2 regions of the Dickeya ananatis genome follow, and region 2 is predicted to be linked to the other one. Evidence: predicted binding sites of a transcription regulator. Region 2 holds the regulator's gene; the other holds the start of a gene.
The links. The regulator sigma-54, encoded in region 2, starts transcription at its own class of promoters, with help from an activator protein. The targets are predictions, from matches to a motif close to GTTGGCACANNTTTCGCTNT.

Region 1: a site for sigma-54 is predicted at 12,389-12,408, ahead of FGI04_RS20335 (amino acid ABC transporter substrate-binding protein). Genes of this name have one in related genera too.

The regions. Positions count from the first base shown of each region.
Region 1 covers NZ_CP040816.1:4,553,747-4,568,594, reverse strand. The annotation lists gene FGI04_RS20400 (class I adenylate cyclase) at 1-506, opposite strand, end outside; gene hemC (hydroxymethylbilane synthase) at 835-1,773, shown strand; gene hemD (uroporphyrinogen-III synthase) at 1,770-2,510, shown strand; gene hemX (uroporphyrinogen-III C-methyltransferase) at 2,616-3,743, shown strand; gene hemY (protoheme IX biogenesis protein HemY) at 3,746-4,942, shown strand; gene FGI04_RS20375 (M20 peptidase aminoacylase family protein) at 5,653-6,813, opposite strand; gene FGI04_RS20370 (amino acid ABC transporter ATP-binding protein) at 6,878-7,639, opposite strand; gene FGI04_RS20365 (amino acid ABC transporter permease) at 7,649-8,320, opposite strand; gene FGI04_RS20360 (amino acid ABC transporter substrate-binding protein) at 8,393-9,172, opposite strand; gene FGI04_RS20355 (GNAT family N-acetyltransferase) at 9,186-9,710, opposite strand; gene purB (N-acetyl-S-(2-succino)cysteine lyase) at 9,722-11,086, opposite strand; gene FGI04_RS20345 (nuclear transport factor 2 family protein) at 11,431-11,769, opposite strand; gene FGI04_RS20340 (dehydroquinate synthase/iron-containing alcohol dehydrogenase family protein) at 11,848-12,195, opposite strand; gene FGI04_RS20335 (amino acid ABC transporter substrate-binding protein) at 12,451-13,260, shown strand; tRNA gene FGI04_RS20330 (tRNA-Pro) at 13,362-13,438, opposite strand; tRNA gene FGI04_RS20325 (tRNA-Leu) at 13,475-13,560, opposite strand; tRNA gene FGI04_RS20320 (tRNA-His) at 13,580-13,655, opposite strand; tRNA gene FGI04_RS20315 (tRNA-Arg) at 13,738-13,814, opposite strand; gene thrP (bifunctional threonine/serine APC transporter ThrP) at 13,962-14,848, opposite strand, start outside.
Region 2 covers NZ_CP040816.1:3,862,054-3,876,901, forward strand. The annotation lists gene FGI04_RS17165 (calcium/sodium antiporter) at 1-86, shown strand, start outside; gene kdsD (arabinose-5-phosphate isomerase KdsD) at 117-1,103, shown strand; gene kdsC (3-deoxy-manno-octulosonate-8-phosphatase KdsC) at 1,153-1,719, shown strand; gene lptC (LPS export ABC transporter periplasmic protein LptC) at 1,716-2,285, shown strand; gene lptA (lipopolysaccharide ABC transporter substrate-binding protein LptA) at 2,263-2,841, shown strand; gene lptB (LPS export ABC transporter ATP-binding protein) at 2,857-3,582, shown strand; gene rpoN (RNA polymerase factor sigma-54) at 3,631-5,064, shown strand; gene hpf (ribosome hibernation promoting factor) at 5,089-5,376, shown strand; gene ptsN (PTS IIA-like nitrogen regulatory protein PtsN) at 5,470-5,961, shown strand; gene rapZ (RNase adapter RapZ) at 6,099-6,953, shown strand; gene npr (PTS phosphocarrier protein NPr) at 6,950-7,222, shown strand; gene rnk (nucleoside diphosphate kinase regulator) at 7,413-7,823, shown strand; gene pmbA (metalloprotease PmbA) at 7,886-9,226, opposite strand; gene yjgA (ribosome biogenesis factor YjgA) at 9,417-9,965, shown strand; gene FGI04_RS17235 (LysE family translocator) at 10,026-10,652, opposite strand; gene FGI04_RS17240 (DUF1543 domain-containing protein) at 10,768-11,268, shown strand; gene aaeB (p-hydroxybenzoic acid efflux pump subunit AaeB) at 11,275-13,227, opposite strand; gene aaeA (p-hydroxybenzoic acid efflux pump subunit AaeA) at 13,240-14,163, opposite strand; gene aaeX (p-hydroxybenzoic acid efflux pump operon protein AaeX) at 14,195-14,398, opposite strand; gene aaeR (HTH-type transcriptional activator AaeR) at 14,745-14,848, shown strand, end outside.

The DNA of each region.
Region 1 (14,848 bases), 690 kb from region 2:
AGGCTACCGCTCTCGTTGTGGCGGAAACGGTTTTCATCCATTAGGAAGAAACTGACATCTACCCCCTGACCTGCCGCCCATTTTTCCAACAACAGACATTTCTGCTGTAACCGCTGACGCTCTTCGCTATCCAGCCAGGATTGGTGGCACACCCAAATATCGAGATCGGAACTGCAACTCTGCCCGATGGACGAGGTGCTGCCCATCGAATAGACACCGGTGATCGGCAATTCGCCTTTGCGATCCGGCGCAGACAACTCACCCCAGCGTAACTCCACGCTATCGAGGTAGTGTTGCTGTTTTTCATCGGGGAAAAAAAGACAAATGCCGTGCGGAACCTTGCCTTCCAGATAGCCAGGCATCAACGGATGATGATGATGTAATAAAACTGGCAAAAGACTGTAAACCTGCTTAAAAGCCGGTTTCATTGCTTCCAGAGCACGATCCACACGCAGTTGGTTGATCGCATCCAGTCTTTGCTTCAGTGTCTCGATGTAGAAGTACAAGACGTTTCGCCTGCTTATCCCAGTGCCTATAAAGAAGCCGTTGTTTTCCAGACTGCCCTGGATAGATATTGGAAGAATGGTGGGCAGAGTATTGCTGGAAACGTGATCAATTTAACACCTTGCTGAAAGGGCGTAAAGAAACTAAAGAAAGTCGGATTTGTTTATTGATGCTTCAGCATTGCACATATTATCGCCGCTTTTGCCACGTGCGGCTATCTCCGGCAAGGGTTTTCGATCTCCCCACTCTCGTCATTGCGACGGCCGGGCAACTGACACCGGCTTGCCTTCAATGGTACGATGGAAAAAAAGGATCAATACGGTATTAAGCATGGTAGACACTATTCTCAGGATCGCCACCCGACAGAGCCCGCTGGCACTATGGCAGGCCCACTTTGTGCAGCAACGGCTGGAAGCCTGTCATCCCGGTTTGCGGGTGGAACTGGTTCCGATGGTCACCCGCGGCGATGTCCTGCTGGATACACCACTGGCCAAAGTGGGGGGTAAAGGATTATTCGTCAAGGAACTGGAACTGGCGTTGCTAGAAAACCGTGCTGATATCGCGGTACATTCGATGAAGGATGTCCCCGTCGAGTTCCCTGAAGGGTTAGGTCTGGTGACCATTTGCGAGCGTGACGACCCGCGCGACGCCTTTGTCTCCAACCACTATGCCACGCTGGATGAGCTACCTGAAGGTGCCTGCGTCGGTACCTCCAGCCTGCGTCGTCAGTGCCAGTTGCGCGCCCATCGCCCGGATCTGGTGGTCCGCGACCTACGTGGCAACGTCGGCACCCGGTTATCCAAGCTGGATAACGGTGACTACGATGCGATCATTCTGGCCGTTGCAGGGCTTAAACGCCTTGGTCTGGAAAACCGTATCCGTACCGCCCTCAGCCCGGAACAGTCGTTACCGGCGGTCGGTCAGGGCGCGGTGGGTGTGGAATGCCGACTGGACGACGCCCGTACCCGCGCGCTGCTGGCACCGCTTAACCACGATGATACCGCCACACGGGTGCTGGCCGAGCGCGCCATGAACACCCGGTTGGAAGGCGGATGTCAGGTGCCCATCGGCAGTTATGCCGAACTGCAGGACGATACGCTGTATCTGCGGGCGTTGGTAGGGGCATCAGACGGTAGCCGCATTATTTACGCTGAACGCCGTGGCCCGCGTCAGGATGCCGAAGCGCTGGGTATCGACCTGGCAGATGAGCTACTCGAGCGCGGCGCGCGCGACATTCTGCAATCGGTTTATGGAGGAGCCTCGTCATGACGATTCTGGTTACCCGTCCCTCTCCTGCGGGTGAGCAGCTGGTAGCCCGTTTAAGAATGGCTGGCTTGCAAGCCTACCATAGCCCGTTAATCGAATTTTCTCCGGGCAGCGAATTGCCACAATTGCCCACCCTGCTACAGGCGCTGCGCCCCGGCGATTTGGTTTTCGCTCTGTCGCAGCAGGTGGTGGAATACGCCGATCCGGCGCTATCCCGTGCCGGGATGAGCTGGCCCGAGTCACTCACCTACTTCGCCGTAGGGCGCTCCACCGGACTGGCGCTGCATACCGTCAGCGGCTTAGCGGTGCACTACCCGCCGGAACGCGCGACCAGCGAAACCCTGTTGCAGTCCCCGGCGTTACAGCACGTCACGGGTAAGCAGGCGTTGTTACTGCGCGGCAACGGCGGACGAGAATTGTTGGGCGACACATTGCAGCAGCGTGGGGCACAAGTACGCTACTGCGAATGTTATCAACGTAACCCGGTGGTCTACGACGGCGCAGAACAATGCCAGCGCTGGCAACGCCTGGGCATCGACACACTGGTGATCACCAGTGGAGAAATGTTGCAGCAGTTCTATACCCTGGTACCTGATTATTATCGAACGACCTGGCTGCTTGATTGTCGGGTCGTGGTGGTTAGCGAACGCCTGGCTGGCGTGGCCCATGAGTTGGGCTGGCGCGATATTCGGATCGCCGATAACGCAGATAACGATGCATTGATGCGCGCGCTACAGTGATACCGAATAGCTAGTGATACCGAATAGACTGTTACGCTGCGGTCGTCACGCGGCGAAAGAAGAACCCGGACACTTACCATTACCCTGATCATAGGATGTACTCATATGACGGAACACATTACCTCCTCAACGCCCCCCGAAGAGGTGGTCGAACGGGCTGAACCCTCCTCTCCGCAAACGTCGCCGAAGACGCCCGGCGCACCACGCCACGGTCTGGTGCTGGGCGCTATCGCCATCGTGGTATCGCTGGCGTTAAGCGGCGGTGTGTATTATTACACCCATCAGCAGATGGTCCGCCAGAATGCCATGCTCAGCCAACTGCAAGGCCAGATTGCGGCGCTGCAAAAACAACAATCACAAGCGCAGCAACAATGGCAGCAGACGCTGGACCAACAGGCGAAAACCCTGAGTGCCGATGAACAACGGCTGGCGACGCTGACGCGACAAGCCGGCGAAATGCAGGAAAAACTGGCGACACTCAATAACAGCGACTCGAAAACCTGGTTGCTGGCGCAGGCTGATTTCCTGGTAAAACAGGCAGGCCGTAAACTGTGGAGCGATAAAGACGTCACCACCGCCGGTGCCTTACTGAAAAGCGCGGATGCCAGCCTGGCAGACATGAACGATCCGAGTTTGCTGGAAGTACGACGCGCCATTACCCACGACATCAGCATGTTGGCGGGTGTCAGTCAGGTGGATTTCGACGGTATCATCCTGAAAGTGAATCAACTGGCCGATCAGGTAGACAACCTGCGTCTGGCGGATACCGATACCGATGAAGCGCCGATGGAAGAAAACGACTCCACCTTGTCGGCCTCAGTGAGTGAATGGCGGCAAAACCTGAGCAAGAGCTGGCACAATTTCCTGTCGGATTTCATCACCATCCGCCGCCGTGACGACAGCGCTGAACCGCTGCTGGCACCGAATCAGGATGTCTATCTGCGTGAAAATATCCGCTCTCGCCTGTTAATCGCCGCACAAGCGGTGCCGCGCCATCAGAATGAAACCTACCGTCAGTCGCTCGAAACCGCCGCGACCTGGGTGCGCGCCTACTTTGACGAAAACGATCCGACCACCAAAGCGTTTCTCGACCAGTTGGATGCGCTAAGCCAACAGTCGGTGGCGATGGACGTGCCGAACGAACTGCAAAGCCAGCCACTGCTGGATAAACTGATGCAAACCCGGGTTCGCAACCTGCTGGCGCAGCCGTCCGCCACCCCACAGGAGGGCTGATTATGCTGAAGGTACTGCTGCTATTTGTGGTGCTGCTGGCAGGCATCGTGGTCGGTCCAATGCTGGCTGGTCATCAGGGTTACGTACTGATCCAAACCGACAATTACAACATTGAAACCAGCGTCACCGGGTTGGTGATTATATTGGTCCTGTTTCTACTGGCCTTTCTGGCGGTGGAATGGCTACTGCGGCGAGTATTCCGTACCGGGGCGCGCACACGCGGCTGGTTCATCGGACGCAAACGCACCCGGGCGCGTCAGCAAACTAAAGCTGCGTTGCTGAAACTGACCGAAGGCGACTATCTGCAGGTAGAAAAACTGCTCACCCGTAACGCCGACCACGCCGAGCAACCGGTGGTGAATTACCTGCTGGCGGCAGAAGCAGCCCAGCAACGCGGCGATGAATTCCGTACCCGTCAGTATCTTGAGCGGGCGGCGGAAATCGCCGACGGCGACCAGTTGCCAGTCGATATCACCCGCGTTCGCATTCAACTGGCCCGCAACGAAGACCACGCCGCTCGTCATGGTGTCGATCGTCTGCTGGAAGTGGCACCGCGCCACCCGGAAGTATTGCGTTTGGCGGAACAGGCGTTTTTGCGTACCCACGCCTACAGCGCCTTGTTGGATATTCTGCCTGCCATGCGTAAAACCCGGCTGCATGATGAACCCTCTCTGGATGAATTGCAGCAGCGCGCCACCATCGGTCTGATGGATCAGGCAATGTCGGAAGGCGGCAGCGAAGGGTTGAAACAGTGGTGGAAAAACCAGCCGCGTAAAGCCCGCCAGTCACTGGCGATGCAGGTGGCAATGGCTGAACGCCTGATCGTGTGTGATGACCCGGTGACCGCACAAGACATCATTATTGACGGGCTCAAGCAGCAGTTTGACTACCGACTGGTGCAGTTGCTTCCCCGGCTCAATAGTGGTCAACCGGAACCGCTGGAGAAACTACTGCGTCAGCGTCTGAAACAGCACAATAACGATGCACTATTACATAGCACGCTGGGGCAATTGCTGATGAAGCATGGCGAATGGCAACAGGCCAGCGATGCTTTCTCTGCCGCGCTGGCACTGCGACCAGACGCTTATGACTACGCCTGGTGTGCTGATGCCTTTGACCGACTCAAACGCCCTGAAGACGCCGCCCGCATGCGGCGCGACGGCCTGCTGCTGACGTTACAGACATCTCACGACGCCTGAAGTACCCCAAACCGGCGCGACCCTGCGCCGGTTTTTTTGCACTCGTTTTTCTTCCACTCGGTTTTCTTCACCACTTTTCTGATAACTGCTTGATTTAACAAAATAACGGCGAAAAAAAACGCTTGCCGACCAGCGACAAGCGTGCAATAAAAATCAGGTCTGAAAGACAACTTTAAGGTGCCCCACTCAACACTACGTCCAACCGCGATGAAACAGCACTTCATCAATAACCGGACGTCAGGCACCGTAAATGGCTCTGCGTCATTCCCAGGTTTATGAAGCCGAAGCAAACATAGAAGGTGGAATGAGCATCTACGTCTCTAATTAAGCATGAATGATGCCAACTTTTCAAACCCCACCGGATAAAAATCATTACTCATTGATAAATAAAACATTAAAAGCAGTGAGCCACCAAACACCAAAATGATTAACGTGCTGAAAAATCAAGCATTCTGGGTCAGAACTGTCGTTAAACAGAGACACCACAAGCACTGACTTTTATACTCTTTAAAATTCAAATGATTACATGTCTCTCATTGGCGACACCGCACCCCCCATCCTGTCGCTAAAAAACCACAACCGATACCGGGCAGGGATAGCACAAAAACAATCACCACCTCCCGAGGAGGTGGTTTAAAGCTGACAACAAAACGGCCACGGTAACCGTGGCCGCTGTCATCAATAAGGATAAGACGGGAATAACGACGGAATCAGGCTGTCTGCGACAACTGTTCCAGACTCTGCTTCGCCAGTTGGTACAGGTAGTGCGCAGTTGGAAACAGCGCCCGGTCATCCACCCGGAATTTCGGGTGGTGCAGCGCGTAAGGGCCACCCGACCCGACCATCATGAAGGTGCCCGGCAGTTTCTGCTGGTAGAACGCAAAGTCCTCACCAATCGGGCTGGCGTCAACACGACGGGCCTCAAACCCTTCGGCATCCGCCACCTGCAACGCAAAATCTACCCAGTGCGGTGTGTTCACCACCGATGGTGGCCCCGCATGCCAGATAAATTCGATTTCTGCACCGAAGGTGCTGGCGATACCGGCGACAATCTGACGGAAACGCTGTTCTATCAAGTCACGGGCCGCCTGACTGAACGTACGCACAGTACCTTCCACATAGGCGGTATCAGGGATCACGTTCCAGGTGCTGCCGCTGTGTACCTGGGTAATCGACACCACCGCATTGTTGTCTGACGGTACGGTACGACTGATGATAGTTTGCACCGCGGAAATCAGCTGCCCCAGAATAATGATCGGATCATTACCTTCATGCGGTTTGGCGGCATGGCAGCCCTTGGCGGCAATCTTGATTTCGAAACGGTCGACCCCGGCAGTCAGTGCACCGTCTTTACCACCAATCACGCCGACCGGTAACGTTGGGTCGTTATGAATGCCAAAAATGGCGCTGGCACCGTCAAGCGCGCCAACAGCAATCACTTCCGGCGCACCCAATCCGGTTTCTTCCGCAGCCTGGAACAGAATACGCACGGTACCTTTCAGCTCCGGCTCAATACGCTTGAGCAGGATCGCCGCCCCCAACGCCGCCGATGAGTGAAAATCATGTCCACAGGCGTGCATCACCCCAGCATTTTTTGAGCTGAACTCAACGCCGGACTCTTCTTCAATCGGCAGGGCATCAATATCGGAACGCACGACGACCAGTGGACCCTCTTGCAGGCCACCCACTTCCGCTACCAGACCGGTTTTGAGCGGCAGCTCAAGGATGCGAATGTCTTCTTTTTCCAGTACAGCACGGATTTTTTTCGTCGTTTCAAACTCTTGATTGGACAATTCCGGATGCTGATGCAGTTCATGCCGAAACGCCTGAATAAACTGCGCCAACGGCGCATACTGCGCATGCTCTTTCATGTCGGGGACTCCTCTTCTTCTGCCCCGTCATCACGGGGCGTGCCGCAGGTGAATAGGTTATCGATCAGATGTCGAACTCTGATGGTTCCTGAATCGTGGTGAGTTGCCGCAGGAAGCGACGGGTCTGCGGATTATCGGAGAAACTGATCACCTTCTCCGCCGGGCCTTGTTCAACGATGTGCCCATCAGCCATAAAGATCACTCGGTCCGCCACGTCTTTGGCGAACTGCATCTCATGGGTCACGATCACCATGGTGGTGTTTTGCCCCGCCAGTTTCTGGATAACCTGTAGCACCTCGTGCACCCGTTCCGGGTCAAGCGCCGAGGTCGGTTCGTCAAACAGAATCGCCTTCGGGTCCACCGCTAACGCACGGGCGATGCTGACACGCTGCTGCTGACCGCCGGACAACGTCACCGGGTATTGATGCGCTTGTGGCAACAACCCGACCATTTCCAGCAGTGACCGCCCTATCTCGTCCGCCTGCTTTTTCGCTATCTTCTTCACCACGATCAGCGCTTCGGTGATGTTCTCCAGCGCGGTCTTGTTTTTGAACAGGTTGTAGTTCTGGAATACCATCGCCGTCTGACGCCGGAGCGCATACGCGTCCTTGCTGCTATAGCGGCGGGTATCCAGCGATTGCTCGCCAATAGTAATCACACCGGACTCTGGCTTTTCCAGCAAATTCAGGCACCGCAGCAGGGTGGATTTCCCTGAACCGGAAGGCCCGATGATCGCGACCACTTCGCCCTCGGCGATATCCAGACTGATATTGTCCAGCACCACCTGGTCACCAAAACGTTTAGTCAGGTTTTTTACGCTAATCATATCGGCTCCTTAACGCTGCCGTGAGTGGCTGAGCTTTTTCTCCAACTGAGATTGCAGCCAGGAGTAGACCACGATGAGCATCCAGTAAATCAGCCCCACCACCAGGAAGGTTTCGAAGAAACGCAGCGACTCAGCGGCGATCATCTTGCCTTCGGCAAACAGCTCCGACACACCAAGCGCAAAAGCTACCGAGGTGTCTTTAATCAGTGAAATAAAGGTGTTGCCGGTCGCCGGCAGTGCATTGAGCATCGCCTGCGGCAACACAATACGGCGGTAAATCTGTACTTTGTTCATTCCCACCGACAGACCGGCTTCAGTTTGACCAAAATCCACCGACGCCAGCGCCGCACGAAAAATTTCCGCCATGTACGCAGAGTTCTTCAGGCTGAATCCGATAATGGCCGCCGTCATGGCTGATAAACCATTCAGTGACGGAAAAAGCTGGGGCAGACCGAAATAGATAATGAACAGCTGAACCAGCGACGGGATGCCGCGAAACAGCGAAATATAGAGTTCCACCAGTTTTGAGACCACCACAAACCGGCTCTCACGAACCAGCGCCAGCACCAAGCCTAAAACGATGGCAATCAGCATCGACACCACCGCCAACAGCAGCGTGGTGGGCAAGTACATCAGTACCTGGGGAAAGACCTTCAACAGGTAGGAAAGATCGATATTCATGAGCCATACCATTACAGCGAAAGCCAGTCTGCAATCGAACTGGCGTCGCAGAAGTTGAGTGAGCCGACGAGGTTATTTGCCCGCCGTGATATCCTCACCGAAGTATTTAACCGACAGGGCTTTCAGACGGCCATCGTTACGCATTTTGGTCAGCTCGTCATCGAACTTCTTACGCAGTTCGTCACCGTTCTGATCTTTATGGAACGGGAAGCCAACCTGCTCGACCACCAACGGCTCGCCCACCATCTTGAACGGCAGGTTGCGTTTGTTGATTTCCGCCAGCAGGATGGGACGGGAGTTGATGTAACCTTCAACACGCTTAGCCAGCGCATCGCTCATCGCGCCATCGCGGGTTTCATAGGTGCGAATCGTCACGCTGCCATCGGCAAAGGCCTTTTTCAGGTTGTTGACGTGGTTGGAACCCAGCACGCCCGCCACGGTTTTCCCTTTCAGGTCATCCAGCGTATTGATGTTGGTATTGTCTTTGTGCGTGACAATCTGGCTGCCGTAGTAGCTATAAGGCGTGGAGAAGTTGTATTTATCCTGACGTGCCGGGGTAATCGCCACCACGTTAGCAATCGTGTCCAGCTTATGTGCTTCCAGTTGCCCCATCAGGCCGCTGAAATCCGCCGTCACCCACTCCACTTTGTAGTTCAGATCGTTAGCGATGGTTTCTGCCACTTCTACGTCAAACCCGACCAGCTTGTTGTCCTGCTTGAAGGAGCTTGGGTAACTCTGCCCGGTGGCACCGATACGCAACACTTTTTCGTTACTGTTCTGAGAATCGCAGCCAGCTACCAGAATAGCGGCCGACAAGGCTAAAACAGGGAGGATAATTTTTTTCATTGTCATTGGATAACGCCTCTTAGGAGTGTTTCTTTTCCCAGTGGTGATAAAGATCCTGATCCAGGACTTTTCGCATATAAATCGTGAGGTGTCCTTTCCCTAAATCCGCCTGGCCGACTTCCTGAAAGCCATACTTCCGGTACATCTCCAGCAACCAGGGATGTTGCTTAGCGGTACCCAGCGTTACGGCAGGCGCTTTTAACTGATCTTTCAACACCGCCTGTTCCAGCCAGTCCAGCATCTGTTTACCCAGCCCTTGCTGCTTGAAGTCAGGGTGGGTCGCGAACCAGCCGATATGCGGTAAACCATAAGGACCGGGATTCGGCCCCCACGGATAGCGAAGGGTGACGGACGCCGCCAGACGACCGTCTTTTTCCATCACATACACGCCGTTGCTGCGCAGATGGCGGCGCACCATGTCAATGTCCGCATAGGCGGCATCAAACTTGATGCCCAGCTCACGCACCGGCGCGTAAGCGGCCAACGCCAACGCCAGAAACTCGTCATCATCGGCAAGCGTCGCCTGACGAAATACGGTACTCATGGCACCTCCCGTCATTCGGTCAGCAAGCCGGTGTTATCCGCGTACCGGATCACCTCGTCCACTTTCTGCGGGGCGCTGCCCACGTAATTCGCCGGATCCAGCCAGGTATCAATCGTCCCGGCCGTCAGGTGCTGCGACAGTACCGGGTGTTCCAGCAGCAACGCTTTAAATTCACGGTTTTGCTCAAACGCCGCCATAGAGCACTCGTAAACCAGATGATGAGCCGTTTGCTTACCGAGCAGTTTGCCGATTTCAAACATCACCTTTTCCGAGAGCAGCAGGCCATTTTGCAGATCCAGATTGGCACGCATCTGTTTTTCATTCACCGACATACCGCGCAGGATACCGAGCGCGTTTTGCAGTTGTGCCGACAGATAGATGTTGATTTCCGGCAGGGCTATCCACTCCGCACGCCAGCTCATGGCGTCACGCTCGTGTTCAACCTTCATTGACTCGTGGATCAGCGCGGCACTCTTGAACAGTGGTGCAGTCAGGCTGGCCAGCCCTTCCAGCGCGGCCGGATTACGCTTGTGCGGCATGGTGGTAGAACCGATCTTCCCTTCGGAGAAAGGCTCTTCGATTTCGTTGATTTCGGTACGCATCAGGTTATATAGCTCGTTGCCAATTTTACCGAGCGTACCGCTGATCAGCACCGCTACTGACGCGTATTCCGAGAAACGGTCACGGGCAGACTGCCAGCCAATATTGGGGGTATTCAGGCCCAGACGGGCAAGAGTATGGCGCTCGATTTCCGGCCCCAACTCGCCAAAAGAGGCGTAGGTACCGATAGCACCGTTAATGTTGCCGACCAGCACGCGATCACGAATTTCATTCAGACGCTGCAGGTGACGGACGAATTCGTCCAGCCATACCGCCAGCTTAAAGCCGAAAGTAGTTGGCATGGCCTGCATACCGTGGGTACGGCCGGTCATCAACGTATGCTGGTGCTTCTTAGCCAGCCGTTTCAATTCGATAGCGACCAGACGGGTATCGCGCACCACAATGTCGAATGCCTGACGTAATTGCAGCACCGTGGCGGTATCTACGATGTCCTGCGTGGTCACGCCGTAATGAATGTACTCACCCGCCTCGCCGCACTGCTTTTGGATAGCCGTGATCGTCGGCATCAGAGAGTGTTTCATACGCACCGCATCCTGAGCTATTTCTTCAATATTCAGGGCGCTGGCGTCAGCATGGGCAGCAATGGTGTCGGCCGCATCCTGCGGAATGACACCCAGCTCGCCCTCTGCCAGTGCTAACGCAATTTCCACGTCAACCTGTCGGGTCAGCCGGTTTTGCTCTGACCATACGGTGCGCATTTCTGGTGTGCCAAAGTTATTTCCAATAAGAAGAAAATCAATCAGATGTGATGCCATAACTCACTCGTTTACATTGTAATAATGGGGGAAAGAGAGGCGGGTCGAGACGACGCTGTCATTTGTCGAAAACTATATCACTGGCAATATTCGCGCCTATATACGCGATCGATCTAACATATTCTTTATTGTTTTATTATTTCCTTAGTGATTATTTGCCTTGCAAATAAATCGTCTTAAGAACAAATCAGATGGGTGGAGAGCAGGACGGGCGCGTGTTGTGGCATAACGATTTGTTAGCAATCGTCATTCATTGGCGCACCAAAGCGGGGCATGACACCCGCATAAACACACCGAGAGGCATGGTTTTGCGGGGATGGTGACAAAAACAACGACAAATACGGCTACGACGCAAAATAGAACCATGCGGTCGTAATCAGCCCATCGCTAACTTCAAACACGGCGATACTTTCGAGCACATCAGGACCCAGGCCGTAAATCTTTTCATGATCAAAAACCTGATTACCCAGCACAGTACGAGAGACCAGTTCAGCACGCAGCGCGGGGTTATTAAAACGATGCTCGCGATAAAACGCCTCCAGTGCCGCTCTCCCTACCATGGACGGGCTTTCCGCTGGCATACGATACGCCCGGAAATGCTCATGGAAACAGGCAGAAAAGGCGGCTAAATCATGGGCGTTATAAGCGGCAAACTGTTTTTCGACCGGTTCGACAATTGACATGCCCAACTCCATTTAAATGCAAATTTAATGAATAAAAATTCACACAAAGAAATACAGTAGTCAGGTATAAAAAGCAAATCAGGCGCTGTACTGCGTCGCAAGCGCAGCATGCCGAATCGCCTCTGGTGTGAGCGAAAATGGCAGTAACGCGGCACTGTCTTTGGGGAATTTAAATGTTTCAGACAACGTCTCTGCCAGTTCGGCATAGCGTGCCTCCGCTACCGGCAAATGCGCAGGAGCATCATAACGCTGTAAGTGTGCCAGCAAATCGGGCTCAACCGAGCCGTCACCACGCGCCAGCAGGGACTGTACACGTAATCCGAATCCTACTTTCTCGCCGTGTAGCCAGTCATGCAGATCAGGAACGTGTGTCATGCGATTATGAATCGCGTGGGCTACGCCAGGTGATGGTGGATCATCACGCATACTGTTAGCCAGGCCTGCCAAGGCAATATTGGCATCGTTGTAACCGCTCAAATAATGATAAGATATAACGTGATGGTATAAATTTCCCTTTATTTTGAATGATATAGTATTTCCTACAACCAACGTTTCATCACTGCTGTTACTCCTTATCCCGCTTTTTTCGTCTGTCATGCCCCCCAGAGTTGATGAGTACGTTGCGACATATACCGCTATCAAACTTGAGCCAAACCAGGAACATTCATACAGGAATTTATAATGAGAACCCGACTGACTCACTACCTCAGCGCCGCGCTATTCCCCGCCCTTGCAGCCGTGATGTTGAACGGCTGTGATAACAACACGAGTACACAGACACAGAACAACGTGCTACGTGTGGGCACCACGGGTCAAAGTTACCCGGGTTCTTATAAAGAGAACGGCACGTTAGTGGGTTATGATGTGGAAGTGGCAGAAACTATCGCCCACAAACTGGGTTACCAGATAGCCTGGACCACCGCTGATTTCAGTGGATTGATGGGCCAGTTGGAAGCAGGAAAATTGGATACTGTCGCCAATAATTTTGTGAAAACAACCGAGCGCCAGAAAAAGTACGATTTCACCAACACGTATCTCAACTACGCATCGCAAATCGTCACCAGCATAAACAACAAAGACATTCAATCTCTGGACGACCTTAAAGGTAAAACGGTATCTGGCGTGCTGGGGTCTACCCATGTCACCAATCTGCGCAACGCGTTCCCCAATAATGACGTCACCATTCGCACCTACGAAACCCGCGATGGTGCCATGAATGATGTTATCAATAACCGTGTTCAGGGCTACGTCAACTCACGCCCTATCCTGCTCGCAGAAATTAACAAACGTCACTTGCCGCTAAAACTGGTCGGTAACCCCATCTCTAACGAACAAGTCTCCTTCCCGTTTGCCAAGACACCGGAAGGTAATAAATTACTGGCGGAATTTAATCAACAGCTACAGGAACTGCGTCAGAATGGTCAGCTAAAAGCGTTGGCAGAGAAATATTTCGGCAGCGATAAGGTGCTGGAAAGCAGTAAAGCGGAATAAGTGACTTGTCACCTCAACCACGACGTTTTTTACCGCATTCCCGGTGTTAAAAGCAAAAAAAAAACGGCAGTCCGCCTGGACTGCCGCTTCTTCAGAATAGGTGGTCGGCGAGAGAGGATTCGAACCTCCGACCCACTGGTCCCAAACCAGTTGCGCTACCAAGCTGCGCTACTCGCCGATCATTTCTAACACGGTACTGCTATTTTCGTTTGTGTGGTGCGAAGAGAGGGACTTGAACCCTCACGTCCTGAGGACACTAACACCTGAAGCTAGCGCGTCTACCAATTCCGCCACCTTCGCGCGTCACAAACTTAAAATTTGGGGTGGCTAATGGGACTCGAACCCACGACAACTGGAATCACAATCCAGGGCTCTACCAACTGAGCTATAGCCACCATATACCACTGCTTTACTACGTATTCCGGTACTCGATTTACGGGGTAATAAGTACCTCCGCAGCTCCCGCGCCCAATCTAATGGCGCGCCCGACAGGATTCGAACCTGAGACCTCTGCCTCCGGAGGGCAGCGCTCTATCCAGCTGAGCTACGGGCGCGTAGCGCCGTTGCGGGTGGGGATAGTACGGATTTAATAGGGGGCTGTCCAGTGCTTTTTTCACAGAAATGATGCGTTTGCTTATGCTTTGCTCATTTACGGTCAAAACCCGGTTCAATCCACCGTCACCACCCGCTGTTCGCTGCGATTACTCCGCTTGTGCCTGCATTTGCGGCTGTTTTCTACCCAGCCCCAACACAACGTAAAGCACACTGACCGCCGCCAGGAAAATACCACCGACCACCAGCGACATCCGCGTGTCTTCGTTAATGTACATCCCAACCAGCACACAGATAAGGAATACCATCGTCAGGTAATTCACCCACGGGAACAAAATAGACTTAAACGGGTGACCAGCGATCGCCGCCTGATGCTGCTGACGGAAACGCAACTGGCTAATCAGCACCACAAACCAGGGGATCATACCCGGCAGTACGCTGGCGCTATAGACATACACGAACACTTTTTCCGGGTTAGGGATAATGTAATTCAGCGCAGACCCCGCCACCAGACACAGAATCGACACCAGCACCCCAACAGCCGGCACACCGCCTGCGGTTACCCGCCCTAACGCCGCCGGTAGCTGACGGTTGTTAGACAGCGAATACAGCATACGCCCACAGCTATACATACCGCTGTTGCAACCAGACAACGCCGCGGTCAGTACCACGAAGTTGATAATACCCGCTGCAGCGGTAATGCCGATTTTGGCGAAGGTCAGCACAAACGGGCTACCGGATGTGCCGATTTCATTCCACGGAAAAATCGTGACGATCACGAAAATGGCACCAACATAGAAAATCAGAATACGCCACAGGATGTTATTGATAGCTCGTTTCAGCGTCACCTGCGGATTACGCGCTTCGCCAGCGGTAATCCCGACCAGCTCCACCCCCTGATAGGACGCCACCACCAGACAGAGCGCAAACAACACGCCTTTCCAGCCGCCAGCCAGGAAGCCGCCATGTTCGGTCAGGTTCGCCAATCCGATAGACTGGCCGTGGTTGCCGATCCCAAAGAAAATAATCCCGACAC
Region 2 (14,848 bases):
AGAAACGGCGCATCGGCCAGGGCGCTGGCGCATTGTTGTTGTGTGCGTTCATCGCGTACCTTTCGGTGCTGTTCTTGTTCTCATAGCCAGCGCATTGGCAACGCAGGATGTTTTACATGTCACATTTCGAGTTACAACCGGGTTTCGACTTCCAGAGTGCGGGTCGGCAGGTTTTATCCATCGAGCGCGACAGCCTCGCGCAGTTGGATCAGTACATTGACGACAATTTCTCCCGTGCTTGCGAGAAAATGTTTTACTGCCACGGTAAAGTCGTGGTGATGGGCATGGGGAAATCCGGTCATATCGGTTGCAAGATGGCCGCGACCTTCGCCAGTACTGGCACACCGGCTTTCTTTGTTCACCCCGGTGAAGCCAGCCACGGTGATTTGGGGATGATCACCGCGCAAGATATTGTGATCGCCATTTCCAACTCGGGTGAATCTCATGAGATTCTGGCGCTCATCCCGGTGTTAAAACGCCTGCAAGTGTGTCTTATCTGCATGACCGGTAACCCGGAAAGCACCATGGCGAAAGCCGCCGACATCCATCTTTGCGTCCACGTATCCCAGGAAGCCTGCCCGCTGGGCCTGGCACCGACCTCCAGCACCACCGCGGCACTGGTGATGGGCGATGCGCTGGCAGTGGCGCTATTGAAAGCGCGCGGCTTTACGGCTGAAGACTTTGCGTTGTCGCACCCCGGCGGCGCACTCGGTCGCAAACTGCTGTTGCGAATCAACGATATCATGCACACTGGCGACGAGATCCCCCGTGTCGGTCAAGACGCCTCGCTGCGCGACGCCCTGCTGGAGATTACCCGTAAGAATCTGGGGATGACGGTCATTTGCGGTCCGGATGATCGCATCGAAGGCATTTTTACCGACGGTGACCTGCGCCGGGTGTTCGATATGAATATCGACCTCAACAGCGCCGGCATCGCCGATGTGATGACACGCGGTGGTATTCGGGTGACGCCACACACACTGGCGGTGGATGCCCTGAATCTGATGCAGTCCCGCCATATTACCTCGCTGCTGGTCGCAGAGGGCGATCGCCTGCTGGGGATCGTCCACATGCACGATATGCTGCGCGCAGGTGTGGTATAAACCTGACGCGCGCACGCCGCAGAGAATGAAAAACCAAGGATACGAGTGAATGAGTGAAACCCGGTCGCAAACCGATACCTGTTACGGGCCTGTCGATACCCTGGTGATGCAGCGTGCCCGTGATATACGTCTGTTAATCTGCGATGTCGACGGTGTCCTGTCTGATGGCCTGATTTACATGGGAAATCAGGGCGAAGAGCTGAAAACCTTTCATGTCCGCGACGGTTATGGCATTCGCTGCCTGCTGACGTCGGATATCGACGTGGCGATTATCACCGGCCGCTCATCGCAGTTACTCATCGACCGCTGCCAGACATTGGGAATACGCCACTTATATCAGGGACAATCAGATAAGATTTTGGCCTTCCACGAGCTGTTGGATACACTGTCGCTCACTGCCAGCCAGGTGGCTTATATCGGCGACGATCTGATCGACTGGCCGGTGATGGCCGAGGTAGGGTTAAGCGTTGCCGTAGCGGACGCCCACCCACTGTTGCTACCCCGAGCGCATTACGTCACGCGTATCGGCGGCGGCCGTGGCGCAGTACGAGAGATTTGCGATCTTATTCTGCTGGCACAGGGTAAACTGGACTTTGCCAAAGGGCTGTCGATATGAGTAAAACGAAACGCTGGCTGACGTTGTTGCTGGCATTGATTGCGCTGGTGCTTATCGGGTTAAATTTGACGACCCGACGGGAAGGAAGCGGGCCGACTGAAGTACAAAATAATGACCCGGCCTACACCATGCAGCAAAACACCACGATGGTGTATGACCCGACCGGGAAACTGAGTTACAGGCTGGTAGCCGAGAAAGCAGAGCACTATAACACCGAACAAGTCAGCTGGTTTACTCAACCGGTAGCGACCATGTTCAATGAACAGGCTATCGCGACCTGGTCGGTGCGCGCGGATCGCGCCAAGCTGACAAAAGATCGCATGCTGTATCTGTACGGTCACGTCGAGGTCACCAGCCTGACCGACGATTCGCAGTTAAAGCGGATTAAAACGGACAATGCGCAGATTAATCTGGTTACGCAGGACGTGACGTCAGATGATGAGGTCACCCTGTACGGTGCCAGCTTTACCTCTAACGGACTGAAAATGCGCGGAAACCTGCGCAGCAAAACCGCTGAGTTGATCGATAAGGTAAAATCCTATTATGAAATCCAACCAAAAAATTAATGTATTACACAGCATCCTGATCGCCAGCTCGCTTTTTGCCGTCAGTATTCCGGCACTGGCACTCACCGGAGATACCGAGCAGCCGATCCACATTACGTCCGATCAGCAGGCGCTGGATATGCAAGGCAATGTAGTGACGTTTACCGGCAACGTTATCGTCACGCAAGGGTCGATAAAAGCACAGGCCGACAAAGTCGTCGTAACCCGTCCTAACGGCCAGCAAGGCCACGAAATTATCGAAGGCTACGGCAATCCGGCGACCTTCTACCAAATGCAGGACAACGGTAAACCCGTTAAAGGTCATGCACAGAAAATACGCTATGAAATGGACAAGCAACTGGTCACGTTGACCGGCAATGCTTATCTGGAACAGTTGGACAGCAACGTCAAGGGCGACCGCATCACCTATCTGGTACAGCAACAGCAGATGGAAGCGTTCAGCGACAAAGGCAAACGAGTCACTACCGTGCTGGTCCCGACACAATTGCAGGACAAAGGCGCGCAAAATGGCGCCAAGCCCGGCAGCAACACCGGCAAGCCCACCAAACAACAGTGAGTAACGCGCTAACCCATGGCAACACTAATCGCCGAAAATCTGGCCAAGGCGTATAAAGGCCGCAAAGTGGTGGAAAACGTCAGCCTGAATGTCAATTCCGGCGAAATCGTTGGGCTGCTCGGCCCTAATGGGGCCGGAAAGACAACCACCTTCTATATGGTTGTCGGTATCGTCCCACGCGACGAAGGCCGTATCGTAATCGACGACGAGGACATCAGCCTGCTGCCGCTGCACGATCGCGCCCGCCGCGGTATTGGTTACCTGCCGCAGGAAGCCTCGATTTTCCGACGACTGAGCGTCTACGACAACCTGATGGCGGTACTGGAGATCAGAAAAGATCTGACCCGCGAGCAACAGCAGGATCGCGCCAACGAACTGATGGAAGAGTTTCATATTGTTCACCTGCGCGATAGTCTGGGACAATCGTTGTCCGGTGGCGAACGCCGTCGGGTGGAAATCGCCCGGGCGCTGGCTGCCAACCCCAAATTCATCCTGCTGGACGAACCCTTTGCGGGGGTAGATCCGATTTCGGTTCTCGACATCAAGAAAATCATTGAGCATTTGCGCGATAGTGGGTTAGGCGTACTGATTACCGACCATAATGTCCGTGAAACGCTCGATGTCTGTGAACGTGCCTATATCGTGAGTCAGGGCCAGCTTATTGCCCACGGCTCCCCGATGGATATACTGGCGAATGAGCAGGTAAAACGAGTCTATCTGGGCGAAGGCTTCCGACTCTGATAACGTCATGTTTTAGGTTGATAATTCAAAAGGAAGTTAACGCGCGTTATGAAGCAAGGTTTGCAACTCAGGCTCAGCCAGCAACTGGCTATGACACCGCAGTTACAGCAGGCCATCCGCCTGCTGCAGTTGTCCACGCTTGAACTCCAGCAGGAAATCCAACAGGCGCTGGAAAGCAACCCGTTGCTGGAGCAGGCCGATATTCATGACGAAGTAGAGACTCAGGAAATCAGTGACAGCGAAACGCTGGACACCCGCGAGGCGCTGGAACAAAAAGAGATGCCCGACGAGTTACCGCTCGACGCCGCCTGGGACGAAATCTACACCGCCGGTACGCCCTCTGGCACCAGCACTGACTACCGTGATGAGGAATTACCAGTCTATCAGGGTGAAACCACGCAGACACTGCAGGATTACCTGATGTGGCAGGTGGAACTGACGCCGTTTTCCGATACCGATGCCGCTATCGCTACGTCCATCGTCGACGCGGTGGACAACACCGGTTACCTGACGGTATCGCTGGATGACATCCGTGAGAGCATCGGCAATGAAGAGGTGACGCTGGAAGAAGTGGAGGCGGTGCTCAAACGTGTGCAACGTTTTGACCCTGTCGGCGTGGCTGCCCGCGATTTGCGCGAATGCCTGCTGGTACAGCTATCGCAGTTCAACAGCGACATTCCCCGCCTGAGCGAAGCCAGGCTGATTGTCAGCGACTATCTCGATTTGCTCGCCAACCATGATTTCCGCACCCTGATCCGTACCAGTCGCCTCAAAGAAGACGTATTGAAAGAAGCGTTGGCGCTGATTCAGTCACTGGATCCGCGCCCCGGGCAGTCTATCAATACCGGCGAATCCGAGTATGTCATACCAGACGTCCTGGTGCGCAAGGTACAGGGGCACTGGACGGTAGAACTCAACACCGACAGCGTGCCACGACTGCAAATCAACCAACAGTATGCCGCTCTTGGCAACAGTGCGCGTAACGACAGCGACGGGCAGTTCATTCGCAGTCATTTGCAGGAAGCGCGCTGGCTGATCAAGAGTCTGGAAAGCCGTAACGATACCCTGCTGAAAGTCACCCGCTGTATTGTGGAGCAACAACAGGCGTTCTTCGAACACGGTGAAGAATGTATGAAACCCATGGTGCTGGCGGATATCGCCCAGGCTGTGGATATGCATGAGTCCACCATTTCCCGCGTGACGACCCAGAAATTTCTGCACAGTCCGCGAGGTATTTTTGAGCTGAAGTATTTCTTTTCCAGCCACGTTAATACCGACAACGGCGGCGAGGCCTCATCCACCGCTATCCGTGCGCTGGTAAAAAAACTTATTGCAGCGGAAAATCCCGCTAAACCGCTGAGCGACAGCAAGCTGACTACTCTGCTTTCCGAACAGGGAATCATTGTGGCCCGCCGTACTGTCGCCAAGTATCGAGAGTCTTTATCTATCCCGCCGTCAAACCAACGTAAACAGCTGGTTTGACCCCTACATGAGAAGGAAGACGATATGCAGCTTAACATTACCGGACACCACGTCGAAATCACGGATGCTATGCGCGAATTCGTGACCTCAAAATTCGCCAAACTTGAGCAATACTTTGATCGTATCAATCAGGTGTACGTGGTACTGAAAGTGGAAAAGATCCTGCACATTGCAGATGCCACGATCCATGTCAACGGAGGTGAACTGCATGCCACATCGGAAGCGGGTGATATGTATGCCGCCATCGATCTGCTGATCGACAAGCTGGCAAGACAGTTAAACAAACATAAGGATAAACTGAAACAGCACTGATGTTGCCGTTTCAGGTGCAGGGACAGCAACCAGCCTGCTTGCTCTATGGCAGGCTGGTAACCGAAGGCAACCGTGTCGTTAAGTGAACGCATCATGAACAACGAGCCCGTTATGCAACTTAGCACCGTCCTCCGTAAGGAGTGCACGCGTAGCGCCGTCCACTGTCAGAGCAAAAAGCGCGCGCTGGAAATTATCAGTGAACTGGCCGCCAGACAGCTCAATTTGCCGCCGCAGATGGTATTTGAAGCCATTCTGACCCGGGAGCGCATGGGCAGTACCGGAATCGGCAATGGTATCGCCATTCCGCACGGCAAGCTGGAGGACGACAATACGCTCGGTGCAGTCGGCGTCTTTATCCAGCTGGAACAACCGATAGCGTTTGATGCCATCGATAACCAGCCGGTCGATCTGCTTTTTGCCTTGCTGGTTCCTACTGAACAATGTAAAACCCATTTGCATACGCTATCGCTTGTCGCCAAACGACTGGCGGATAAAACCGTGTGTAAGCGCCTGCGCGCTGCCCAAAGCGATGAAGAGCTCTATCAGATCATGATCGAAGCGGATGATCTGCCCGACCAGCCCTGACGGCAGGCTTCGGACGTTATCCAACGTATGAATGGCTCAGGTGTAAGCCTGACAGATGCCGGCCTGGCCGGGAAAACGAAGTTAGCTAACTGTGGCGGTGGACATTCACCATCCCGCTGCCAGGGGGGAGTCGTCAGATGGTGCTGATGATTGTCAGTGGTCGCTCAGGCTCGGGAAAATCCGTAGCTTTGCGCGCGCTGGAAGACATGGGTTTCTATTGTGTAGATAACCTGCCGGTAGTGCTGTTGCCCGAGCTGGCGCAGACGCTGGCGGAACGGAATATTTCCGCCGCTGTCAGCATTGACGTGCGTAACCTGCCGGAAACGCCGGAAGTGCTGGAACATGCCCTGACACGTCTGCCACAGAGTTTTTCGCCTCAACTGCTGTTTCTGGATGCTGATCGCAACACGCTGATTCGGCGTTACAGCGACACCCGCCGTCTGCATCCTCTTTCCAGCAAAAACCTGTCGCTGGAAAGCGCTATCGACGAAGAAAATGACCTGCTGGAGCCGCTGCGCTCCCGTGCCGACCTTATCATCGATACGTCGGAAATGTCGGTACATGAACTGGCGGAAATGTTGCGTACCCGTTTGCTCGGCAAGCGCGAGCGTGAACTGACAATGGTATTTGAGTCGTTCGGCTACAAACATGGTATTCCGATTGATGCCGACTACGTGTTTGACGTGCGTTTTCTGCCAAACCCGCACTGGGATCCCAAATTGCGTCCGATGACAGGTCTGGATAAACCGGTGGCGGCATTTCTTGACCGGCACACTGAAGTCCACAATTTTATTTATCAGACCCGCAGCTACCTGGAACTGTGGCTGCCGATGCTGGAAACCAACAATCGCAGCTATCTTACCGTCGCTATCGGTTGTACTGGCGGTAAACACCGCTCCGTCTACATCGCAGAACAACTGGCGGACTACTTTCGCTCCCGTGGCAAGAATGTGCAATCACGCCACCGAACGCTGGAAAAACGTAAATCATGACCGTCAGGCAAACTGTTGAAGTGAAAAACCGCTTAGGGATGCACGCGCGACCGGCCATGAAACTGTTCGAGCTGGTGCAAAGTTTTGATGCTGAGGTGTTACTACGCAACGAAAGCGGCACCGAAGCTGATGCCAGTAGCGTCATTGCCATGCTGATGTTGGATTCAGCCAAAGGCCGCCATATCGAAGTGGAAGTCACCGGACCGGATGAAGAGCAAGCGCTGGCCGCGGTCATTCAGCTGTTTGAAGCCGGGTTTGACGAAGATTAATCTGCTGCTGTCCCCTCCGATGGCGCAAGTCGCCATCTGTGATCCCTGTCGATTCCTGTTTATGCGGTACGTTTTTATGCGGTAAGTTCCCTGCATCCCTGATACCATCGGATTAACTTATACCCATTTATGCCCCTGCCCTTCACGGCGGGGGTGTTGTTATCTGCTATTGCAAAAACTGGAGAAACATATGGACAAACCGCACCTGACGATTAGCGAGCTGGATGCCGAACGCCTGGATGCGCTGCTGGAACAACCCGCTTTTGCCGATACAGAGGTTGCGCAGGCTCTGAGCGAGGAACTGGATCGGGCGGACATTGTTCAGCCGGTCGAGATGCCCGCTGATGTCGTCACCATGAACAGCAGAGTCCGGTTCCGCGATCTACTCACCGCAGAAGAACATATCCGCACGCTGGTCTATCCGGCCAGCCTGAAGGACAGCCGGGAACAAATTTCGGTCATGGCACCGTTGGGGGCGGCACTGCTCGGCATGCATGTCGGCAACAGCATTGCGTGGCCGCTGCCTAACGGCGAAGAAACGCGTATTGAAGTGATTGAACTGCTCTACCAGCCGGAAGCAGCAGGTGAGTACCACCGCTAATCTGGCGGTTATCTGCCAAACGGCTGCCCTGACATCGGGCAGCCGATCAGTAAAGCCAGCCGTTATACCCCGGCAATCTTCATCGACGGCAGTAACACCGAACCGCACTGGATGTTGCTGCGCGTTTCGATATCATCCCCGATGGTCACCATATTACGCAGCATATCTTTCAGGTTACCGGCAATCGTGATTTCACTCACCGGGTACTGAATTTCGCCGTTTTCTACCCAGAAACCGGAAGCACCGCGGGAATAATCCCCGGTTACCGCGCTGACCCCTTGCCCCATCAAGCTGGTGACCAGCAGGCCGGTACCCAGTTCCTTGAGCATGCCGTCAAAATCCAGCCCACGTCCGGCAATGTGCCAGTTATGAATGCCACCCGCATGGCCGGTGCTCTTCATGCCCAACTTCCGACCCGCATAGGTCGTCAGCAACCAGGTTTGCAGCACGCCGTCTTTGACTATATCCCGCTGTTCGGTACGCACGCCCTCGCTGTCAAACGGCGTGGAGGCCAGCCCTTTGCGCAAATGCGGCAACTCCTGAATAGTCAGCCATTCCGGCAAAATCTGTTTGCCCAGGCTATCCAACAGGAAAGTGGATTTCCGGTAGACGTTGCCACCGCTGATAGCACCGACTAAATGACCGAACAGACCGGTTGCCACCTCGGCGGCGAACATCACCGGGGCCTGCATCGTCGCCAGCTTACGCGGTGACAGACGTGCCAGTGTACGGCGCGCACACTCTTGCCCCACCCATGCCGGGGATTGCAAGTCGCCCAGCGCACGACCGATGGTGTAAGCGTAATCGCGCTCCATATCGCCGTTGTGCTCGGCAATGACGCTAACCGACATGGAATGGCGACTGGAGCAGTAGCTCTGCAGCATACCGTGGCTGTTACCGAATACCTTGATACCGTAGTGACTGTTGAAGCTGCCGCCTTCGGTATTGGTGATGCGTTTATCGGCTTTCAGCGCCGCCTGCTCGGCGGCGGCGGCCAGTTCGATACCGCGATCGGCATCCAGTTCCGCGGGGTGGAATAAATCCAGGTCTGGCGCGTCAAACGCCAGCAGTTCCTTGTCTGCAGGGCCGGCAAAAGGGTCAACCGAGGTATAACGAGCAATATCCAGCGCCGCCTGCACCGTGCGTGCGATAGCGTCCGGACTCATATCTGTGGATGATGCACTGCCTTTACGCTGCTGATAGTAGACGGTAATGCCAAGCGCGCCATCGCTGTTGAATTCGACGTTTTCAACTTCACCATACCGGGAGCTGACGCTGATACCGGTTGTTTTCGTGACGGCAACTTCCGCCGCATCAGAACCGGCACGGGCCAGTTCCAGCGCCTGTGATACCGCCTGTTCCAGCACTTTACGCTGTTCTGCAACCTGAGTGATTATTGTCATCGATTTGCCATAATGAGTAAGAAAACATTCAGATAATCTATGATGCAACGAATGCCGTCCGCCTGCTATTCGTTACCTGACCTCAGTTTTACCATGAGGTAACCTGTGATTGAGTCTAACAGGATCGGCGGACAATTTCGCACAAAGCCCATAACCTGATAGGATCAGCCTCTTTTATTGGGGAGCTACCATGAACAAACATCCCGAAGACTGGCAGGACGAGATTCCTGACGCCAGCCAGGACGATGAAGACGAAGAGATAATCTGGGTCAGCAAAAGCGAGATTAAACGCGATGCCGAAGCCCTTAAAGCACTGGGTGCCGAATTGGTCGAACTGGGTAAAAACGCGCTGGAACGCATTCCACTGGATGACGATCTGCGCGCCGCGATTGAGCTGGCGCAGCGCATCACCAAAGAAGGCCGCCGCCGCCAGTTGCAGTTGATTGGCAAAATGCTGCGCGCCCGCGACCCGGAGCCGATTCAGACCGCACTGGACAAGCTGCGTAACCGCCATAACCAGCAGGTGTCGCTGTTCCACAAGCTGGAGCAATTGCGCGACAGGTTGATAGCCGAAGGTGATGGCGCAGTTCCCGACATCCTTGCGCTTTACCCGCAGGCTGACCGCCAGCAACTGCGCTCGCTGGTGCGTAACGCCCAAAAGGAAAAAGCGGCCAACAAGCCCCCCAAATCAGCCCGGCAGATTTTCCAGTATCTACGCGAACTGGCAGAAGCGGAGTGATTTCAGACCGGCCTCGGTGAGACTGCCGACAAACAGCCTCACCGACACCGGGTAGAGGAATTATTTGGTTGATGCCACCAGTGCGGAACCTGCAAAAATAAACAGGGTGCCGGTCGCACGGTTAAACAACCGCAAGCGTCGTGGGTGAGCAAACAGCGTGGAGACACGGCTCCCCATACAGGCGTAAGTAAACATGATGCTGCAATCCAGCACCGCCCAGGTCAACGCCAGCAATGCAAACTGCATCGCCTGCGGCGCACCCGTGTCGACAAAATTGGGAAACAGTGCGGCAAAAAACAGGATGTCTTTGGGATTACTGACGCCCACCATAAAACCACGTCGATACAACCCCAGCGCCCCTGGTGCACTCTCTTCTACCTCAGAGGAAGGCGTCAGGGTGTTTTCCTGCGTCCGCCAGGCGGAAATACCGAGCCAAATCAGGTAGAGCGCCCCCACGACTTTTAGTACCAGAAACGCCGTCGCCGATGCGGCCAGCACCGCCCCTAACCCCAGTGCCGACGCGGTCATTAACAACAGTGACCCGGTCGCGCCGCCCAATATAGTCGCCAACGCACGTCGTTGCCCGTAGCGCAAACCATGCGTCATACTGAGCAAGGCCGATGGCCCCGGAACCGCAATCAACACGGTGATCACACCGAGGTAAACCAGCCAAAGATGCAGTGTCATTATCCTGTTTTCCGTTGATATCAATTTATTTTACAAGCGGTTAATTCAACCGTTTTGTTACACAATCAGTAATACAGCGAAAATAGCAGACCCAAACCAGGAGGAACCACGGCACATGACAACGCTATTTATGTATTACGTGGGCGGGCGCGCCCAGGGTGCGAATATCGAATTGCATGACATCCAGTTCGCCGCGGTGGAACACCCACAAGATGGGTTTCCCCTCTTAAAAGCCAACTGGTTCGGCGATAAGAACCAGATCCACGTCGATAGCTATACCCCCTGCCATTGGGCAGACGGCTATGATATCACGCTCAGCCGCCAGCCGTTTCAGGGCAGAGAAAAACTCTGGTTCATCAATATGGGGGGTTATCTACCACACAACCCGGCGGAAGTGCATCAGTTCGGGCTGTTTGTCGCAACGAACGCGGAGCAGGCTAGACAACGGGCCAAAGCGGCACTACTGACCGATGTACTCCAGCAGCACAAGGACGACCTGCGCGATGTAGACGACTGCCTGCCGCTCACGCTGCTGGACCGCTGGTATATCCACCTATCCGCGAACCCTGCCGGGCAGGTTTCGCTACCGCAGTGGCAAGGTTACCATCCACTGTAATGCGGTTTAGTCGCCGAGCGCATGTTGATGGCGATGCAACAACACGGTGAGCCGGCCAACCGCCTCAATCGCCTCATCCGACACCTGATGGTCGCGTAACAGTTGCTGATACTCATCCATTTGTGCCAGTAGTCGGGAAAAATGCAGGCTACGATCGCGAGTCGCGCCGATGACCTGCTCGGCCGTCGCTCTCATCTGACGGTGAAAAGCGGACAGCGTCGGGCTAACCGGCAGCACCAACGTCCGCAGGCGCTGGTGCATCATGATAAGCGACAGCGCCAGACGATATTTGCCGATTTCACCGGGAAACAGGTTGAGCAACAAAAACAGGTGTTGGTACAGCGCGGGCAGGTGGTTCTCCTGACGCCGTGCCGGACGGGTCGACAACGCCGATACTGCACCAAACACGAACCGGTTAAGCAGTGTACGGCCCGTTTGCTCGCGGGTATTGTCACGAATAAGCAGGATAACGCTCAATGCCAGAATACAGCCAATCACCTGACCAATCGCATTATCCAGAAACTGGGACAGATTGAACTGCATCGGGTTGCTGAGTACCATAATGTTGATGGTACTGGCCAACGCCCCCAACGACCCCAAACGTCGTTTCTGTACCTCAATGCCTATCACAAACGCGACACCACCGAGGCTCAGACACAGTAATAGCAGGCTTTGCTGGGTAGACGGCAGTACCAGCATGAACATCAGCGCGCCTAGCGGCAGTGCCACCAGCGTACCGATCAGAAAGTCTTTCGCCGCCACCAGTGGATTGGGTAAGCGCATCGCCAGCGAGGTCACTACCGCCAGCATCACCATACAAACGCTGCCTGATGTCCAGCCGGTCCACAACCAGAACAAGCATCCAAGTCCTGTGGCGACCGTCGTACGCACGCCGTTGATCATGGCATGGTGGGTTTCCGCCGAACTGGCCTTGACCGGGATATCAGCCTCCAGTAATGCCGCTTCACTCTGGCTGATGCGTACGTTAGTTTTCACGCCTTTCGCCAATAATTGGTAGCGTGCCGCCGCCCCCAGCCAGCTCACCAGTGTTGGCGGCAGACTGCGGCTGTGCGCCGCTGCCAGGTGGCGTAACTGCCGTAAACGCCGCTGTACGTCGGCGGGGGTCTCTGCCGGTTGTTCCAGCATCACGGCGATCGCCCCTTTGACGGCATCTGGGCGGTCTTGCTGCGTCAGGCGGGTTTCGCACGCCTGGGTAATCATGACCCAGGATTGGGTCAACAGCGTGGTTATACGGCGGCTGGCACCCTGCCAGCGTGACGACTCCATCATCAGTACACTACGCATCCCGTTGATGGCATGCGTTTTACGCACCAGACCATTCCAGACGACGTCCAGTTCCTCTTTTGATATGCCATTCACGCAACGTTGCAGCAAGTGGTATTGTCCCACCAACAGCTCTTCCACCGCACGGTCGATCTCCTGTTTGATCGATCGGGGCGAAAACAGCAGGTCAGCCAGAATGGCACAAACGATACCCAGCACGATTTCGCTACATCGTTCCACCGCAAATTGCAAAATACGCAACGGCTCGCTCTGGCTGGTCACGACAATAATCAGCGTCGTGTATCCCGCCAGCGCAAACACATAAGCGTTCTCTACTTTTACCAGCGACGAAATCCATACACAAACACCGGCCCACAAGCAGCACAACAGCAGCATCAATGCGGGAGCCCGAACAGTGGCGATGATAATCACCAATGCCCCAATACAGCCGATAAACGTGCCGATCACCCTGAGCATGCCACGGTGACGAATGGCACCAGAAAACGGGTCTCCGCCAGCCACAAAAGCCGGACCGGCCGCCACAATGGCAGCGGTCAATGCCGCCCAGCGCGGGGTTTCCAGTTGCAGGTGAAAACCCAGCACCAGCGACAATACGATGGCGGTGCTGAGTTTGAACGCAAACCGCAAGCGCAAAAACGCGGGTCTGTTGATCATAAGAAGACTCGCTTAGCCAAACTCACGCAGGCGGTGTAGCAGTTGCAGCAGCGGCGACATCGGCGTGGTGTTGCGGGTATGTTCACCGGTCACCACCACAGTGGCGGTGGTTCCAGCCGGATACAGGTCGCCCCATTGCTGATCGAGGCGAATTTTTACCGGTACCCGTTGCGCCAGCCGTACCCATTCCAGATTGGAGTCCACCGTCGCCAGACCTTTGCTATCAGAGGAACTGCTGCTGTTGGTGACCCCCGCCGCTATGCTGTCCACCGAGCCGAACAAAATCTGGTTGCTGCCCAGCGGCGTGATTTCCACCCGATAACCGGGGCGTACACCCGCCAGTTTGGTTTCTTCCATGTAGGCCAGCAGATAGAACGAATCTTTCTTCACCAGCGCCACCGCCGTAGAACCACGGGTAATGAATTCACCGGCATGCACATGTAAATTGGTGACCCAGCCATCCGACGGGGCTCTCACCACCGTGCGCGCCAAATCAAGTTTCGCCTGTTCCAGTTCAGCCTGTGCCTTCGCCAGTTGGTGCTGCGTGGTCTGCAACGCATTGCCGGATTGTTCTATTTCCTCACGCGACATCGCCTGCACGCCGAGGTGTAAACGGCGCGCCGACTCTCGTTTTTTCTCATCGACCAGCGCCTGATAATAGCCCACATCAGCCTGAGCCTCTTCCAGCGCCTGCTGGTAACGTGGTTGATCGATAACGAACAACACATCGCCTTGTTTCACCGGCTGGTTATCCTGCACTTTTACCTCGGTCAGCAGACCGCTGACATCGGGGGCTATCGCGACGACATCGGCACTAAAACGGGCGTCACGCGTCCAGGGGGATTCGGTGTAAAACGACCATACGCGCACCAGTGCTACCGCTGCCAACAACACCAGTAACAGTGTTATTGCCATGCGACTGAATTTTTTGATCATCACTTTCACAACAGATGTTTTCACAACAACCTCAAAGACCGAAACGGAACAGCAGATAGAACAGGCAGATAAACAGTGCGGTATTAAACAAAGCCGGGTGCCACACCAGGTCATAAATCCCCGTGGGATGCAGCAACCGGATGCAGACAAAAAATAACGCCAGCGCCACCAGCAGTACAAAAAATACCGGTGGAAACGACAAACCAAACAGCACCATAACCGGGAGTGAATTCATCCTCTTTTCCTTCTATTCCCCATATCCCCCTTACCGCGTCTGCTGCTCTCCCCCCTCTGGCGAAACAACGAGGAGGCGGTGAAAACAGAATGAATGTCCGTTTCCGCCAACAGGATTGCCGACGAATAAAGACCGAGCATTAACTGAATAATCGCGATGGTGGGTTCTGATGTAATGGGTATCGCTTACCATGCTACATCAGCGTTTTTAACCCTTTGAAACAACCAAAGCAGTGAAGACGGGTAATCGAGGCCACGCGTTGTAGCCAGACAAGCTATATTATGAAACGTTATTATTGTGTTATCTACGCAGCGTGATCTAAATCACTTTTAAGCCAGGGTTAACAATGGAACGATTAAAGAGTATGTCAGTGTTCGCCAAAGTGGTGGAGTTCGGCTCGTTCACCGCCGCTGCACGCCAACTGGCGATGAGCGTCTCCGCCGTCAGTCA